One region of the Roseburia rectibacter genome, then DNA from elsewhere that is predicted to be linked to it. Evidence: predicted binding sites of a transcription regulator. Region 1 holds the regulator's gene; the other holds the start of a gene.

Region 1 (2,211 bases):
TTCGATCGGTGTTACACCTGCTTCCTCTAATACGGTAAGCATCTGGCGGTAGATCTTATCCATTCCGACAACAAAAGCATCTTCTTTGCTTTCTTCCGGAACAGCTGCAAGACCACGCTCGAAGTTATCAATTACCGGCAGGATCTTTTCTACGATCGTTTTGGCTCCCATATCGTACATCTGTGATTTTTCCTTTTCTGTACGCTTACGGAAATTATCGAACTCTGCCATCTGTCTTTTGACTTTGTCAGTAAGCTCTTCGATCTGCTCATCCTTTTTATCTTTTTTCTTTTTGAAAAAAGATTTCTTTTTATCTGAATCTTCAGAATCCGTATCAGCATTTTCTGCTTCTTCCGTATCTGCTGTCTCAGTTGTCTCTTCCGTGGATGTCACATTTTCATCCGTCTGGGTTTCAGAAGCATTTTCCTCTGTGGAATTCTCCATTGCTTCGTCTAATACCTCTTCATTCATCTCTGACATCTATGAACCACCTTTCTATGTCTGTTCCTTATCCTTGTTTAAAATTCCATCTAAGGAATTTTTCAAGGTTTTCAGGTTATCCATTACTTTCTCATAATCCATTCGCTTCGGTCCGACAATTCCTATCGTTCCACGAACGCCTTCGCCCAATTCATAAGTTGCTGTCACAACACTGCAGTCCTTCATGGTCTGTATCGGGCTTTCATTTCCTATATAAACCTGAATCCCTGTATTATCATCATCTAACAGGTTTTCAGTTACAAGGCTCGCTAACTGCTGTTTCTCCTCAAATGTGGAGATCAGCTCACTCGCTTTCTCCGAATCACTTAACTCCGGATATTTAAAGAAGTTGGTTGTTCCGCTTGTATAAATGCGGATGTCCTCATCCTGTCCCATCGTCTCTGCCACAGTATCAAGCACATCACTGATGATGTCACTGTGAATGCCTGCCTGCTCTTTCAGCTTTGCAATGGTTCCAAGATTGATCTCCTGCAATGCAAGACCATTTAAATTCGCATTTAACAGGAAATTCAGTTTTAACATCGTCTCATTATCGATTGGTTCACTGACCGGAATAATTTTATTCTTGACCAGATTTCCTTCGGTAACGATCGTTGCTAAGATCTGTTCTTCATTCATATTGGATAACTGGATGAACTTTACTTTATTCTTATGGAACGTCGGTGCTGTTACCATCGTTGCATAATTGGTATTGTTCGCCAATATCTTTGCCACTTGCTGCAACACCTGATCCATCTTCTCCGTGTGTTCGATGACGAAACTCTTCATCTCATCGACCTCACGTTTTTTCTCTTCCATCAGATGATCCACATAAAAGCGGTATCCTTTGTCAGAAGGAATCCTGCCGGCTGAAGTATGCGGCTGTAAAATGTATCCAAGTTCTTCCAGATCTGCCATCTCATTACGGATCGTTGCAGAGCTTAAATTCAAATCGGTATACTTGGATATCGTTCGTGATCCAACCGGTTCGCCTGTCTCTAAATAGTTGCGGATGATTGCATCAAGAATTTTCGTTTTTCGTTCGTCTAACTCGAATTCCTCGTCCATTCTCTTCTCCATCTCCATACTCTGTAACTCTCTGTAAGAATCTGGCATCTGCCTTAGTTCCCAGTTACTTTTTATATCTGTTAGCACTCGTTATTGTGGAGTGCTAACATCTATGTACTTAAAATAGCACCATCATATTCTTTTGTCAACACTAATTTTTATAATTTCTGCGGTTTTATATTTTTTTTATAATTTTACGGTTTTATTCCTTTTTCTTCCTATATATATGAGGATTAATCCGATCAGAACACTGCCACTAACAACCACCAGATAACGCACCAGATGATTTCCTGCATCCAGTCCCAGACTCTCCATAATCTTTTTATACCAGAAATATACCAGCATGTGTAAAAGAAAAATCTCAGTCGAGAGTTCACGCATAATCTTTGCCATTGCTCCCCGCTTATCGCTTACCGGACAAAAAGCGGCTGCCAGAAAAAGATTTGCCGTGACAAGAGGTGTCATTAGATACATATCATGGGATGATTCGCCAATTTTCTGAGTGACGATCCACTCTTCTAACATCATGAGTGCCAGAAAAACTATCGTATGCCATCCATAATCATTTTTTCTGATCCGGTCTGCCTTTACCCGGAACAAATATCCCATCGTCACAAACGGGAATCCAAAAAACAGGCCATTTCTTGCGGTGGCAAATACAGA
Region 2 (2,211 bases), 270 kb from region 1:
CCTCAACTGTCGGCTCATCCACCATGACCGGCTGGAATCTTCGCTCTAACGCTGCATCTTTTTCAATATATTCACGATATTCATCAAGTGTCGTTGCACCGATACAATGCAGTTCACCACGCGCAAGCATAGGTTTTAACAGCTGTCCGGCATCCATTGCGCCGTCCGTTTTTCCGGCTCCGACGATCGTGTGCAGCTCATCGATAAACAGGATGATCTGTCCGTCGGAATTTTTGATATCATCAAGAACCGCTTTCAAACGCTCCTCAAATTCACCGCGGTATTTTGCCCCTGCCACCAGGGCACCCATATCCAGTGCAAATAATTTTTTGTCCTTTAATCCTTCCGGGACATCACCTTTTACGATACGCTGTGCAAGTCCCTCTACCACTGCGGTCTTACCTACACCAGGTTCACCGATCAGAACCGGGTTGTTTTTCGTCTTACGGGAAAGGATGCGGACTACATTACGGATCTCATCATCACGTCCGATGACCGGATCAAGTTTCTGCTCTTTTGCACGCGCTACCATATCGTAACCGTATTTTTCAAGAGTATCATAAGTAGCTTCCGGATTGTCCGAAACAACACGCTGGTTGCCGCGCACGGTTGAGAGTGCCTGTAAAAACCGGTCTCTCGTGATCCCATACTCTTTGAAGATCTCCTTCATCGCCTTGTTCGGATATTTTAACAGTGCAAGGAATAAATGCTCTACGGAAACATATTCGTCTCCCATCTGCTTTGCCTCGTCCTCTGCATGGATCAGCACTTTATTTAAGTCCTGTCCGACATAGACCTGACCGCCGGATACCTTTACCCTTGCTGCGAGATGTTTTTTGGCGTTATCCAGGAAATGCTCTTTCTGGATATCCATTTTTTCTATCAATTTTAAAATCAGTCCGTCTTCCTGCTGCAGCAATGCAACAAGCAGATGTTCCTGCTCGATTTCCTGATTGCCATATTCATATGCAAGTTTTTCACAATCATTGATCGCTTCTACGGACTTCTGTGTAAATTTCTGAATGTTCATATATCTTCCTCCCTCTTATTCAATTGTGGTCCAAACTGGACATCTATATCAAATGATGGAGAACCATCATGAGTTTTCTTACTTATTTCTTTTATTTCTTTTATTTCTATTTTTTCTGTTTACAATTTGTGTTATACACCTGATTGTTAGCACTGTCAAGAGGTGAGTGCTAATTATTTTATAAAAAAAATATAAACTGTCCTGCGAATACGATATGCTCTGCATCCGCAGGACTTTTTCCCTCACAATCCCCTATTCTTCTATCCGGATCACATCTTTCAGCACATAATGAAACGAAGGTGCAGACGCAAACTCATTCTCCGTATATCCCTGATTCAGATCATAAGTATCGTCCGGGTCATCCGGATCTGCCCCGACATAATCTCCCCGGAACACATCCAGTTTCCCCTGCTCAAACTGCCGGATCACTTCCTGCATTTTTTCCGCTGTGCCATCCGCAGCCGTAATTTCATTTAACTCTAACATCTGCACCCAGTCTTCTTCAAAACCGGCACCAATATCATTTCCATTGACAGTTCCTTTGATACTTTTCTCAATCACACGGTCGTTTAAAACTGCATCCACAGCTCCCATCATATAGGGTTCCCAGTTGATCTTGCATCCGGTGAGATAAGTGGTCGGCGCCACATCTTCCATACTCTGATTATAACTTACCAGATAAACCGGGGTCCCCGCAGCAGTTTCCTCACACGCGGTAGCCGGGCCTGCGGTATCCGAATGCTGTGATATGATCACACAGCCCTCATCGATCAGGTCTTTGGCATACTTTTTTTCCGTCCGATAATCATTCCATTTATTGGTATAACGCACTGTCATCACCGCATCCGGTACGACTGATCTCACTCCGAGCAAAAATGCCGTATATCCGGAGATCACCTCCGCATAAGGATAGGCTGCAACATATCCGATCTTTGCCTGCTGCTCTGTGATCACGCCTTCTTTGATCAGTTCTTTCATTTTCATCCCGGCTGCCACTCCCGCCGTATATCTTCCCTGATAAATTTTTCCCATAAATGTATGATAATTTTTTAAAACAGGTTCTTCATTTGCATTCGCACATGTTGCCATACAAAACTCGATCCCGGGATATTTTTCTGCAAACTCCTTCGTAACGGTTCCATAATTATAACTGGTCGTAAAAATCAGGTCACACCCGGCAT

What was found. The regulator HrcA, encoded in region 1, represses chaperone genes, less so after heat shock. The targets are predictions, from matches to a motif close to TGTTAGCACTCNNNNNNNNNGAGTGCTAACA.
Region 2: a site for HrcA is predicted at 1,175-1,205, ahead of clpB (ATP-dependent chaperone ClpB). Genes of this name have one in related genera too.

Annotation. Positions count from the first base shown of each region.
Region 1 is NZ_CP092473.1:2,726,232-2,728,442, forward strand. Features, by position in the region: gene grpE (nucleotide exchange factor GrpE) at 1-480, opposite strand, end outside; gene hrcA (heat-inducible transcriptional repressor HrcA) at 496-1,548, opposite strand; gene H8S51_RS12755 (acyltransferase family protein) at 1,735-2,211, opposite strand, start outside.
Region 2 is NZ_CP092473.1:2,998,209-3,000,419, forward strand. Features, by position in the region: gene clpB (ATP-dependent chaperone ClpB) at 1-1,030, opposite strand, end outside; gene H8S51_RS13895 (BMP family ABC transporter substrate-binding protein) at 1,283-2,211, opposite strand, start outside.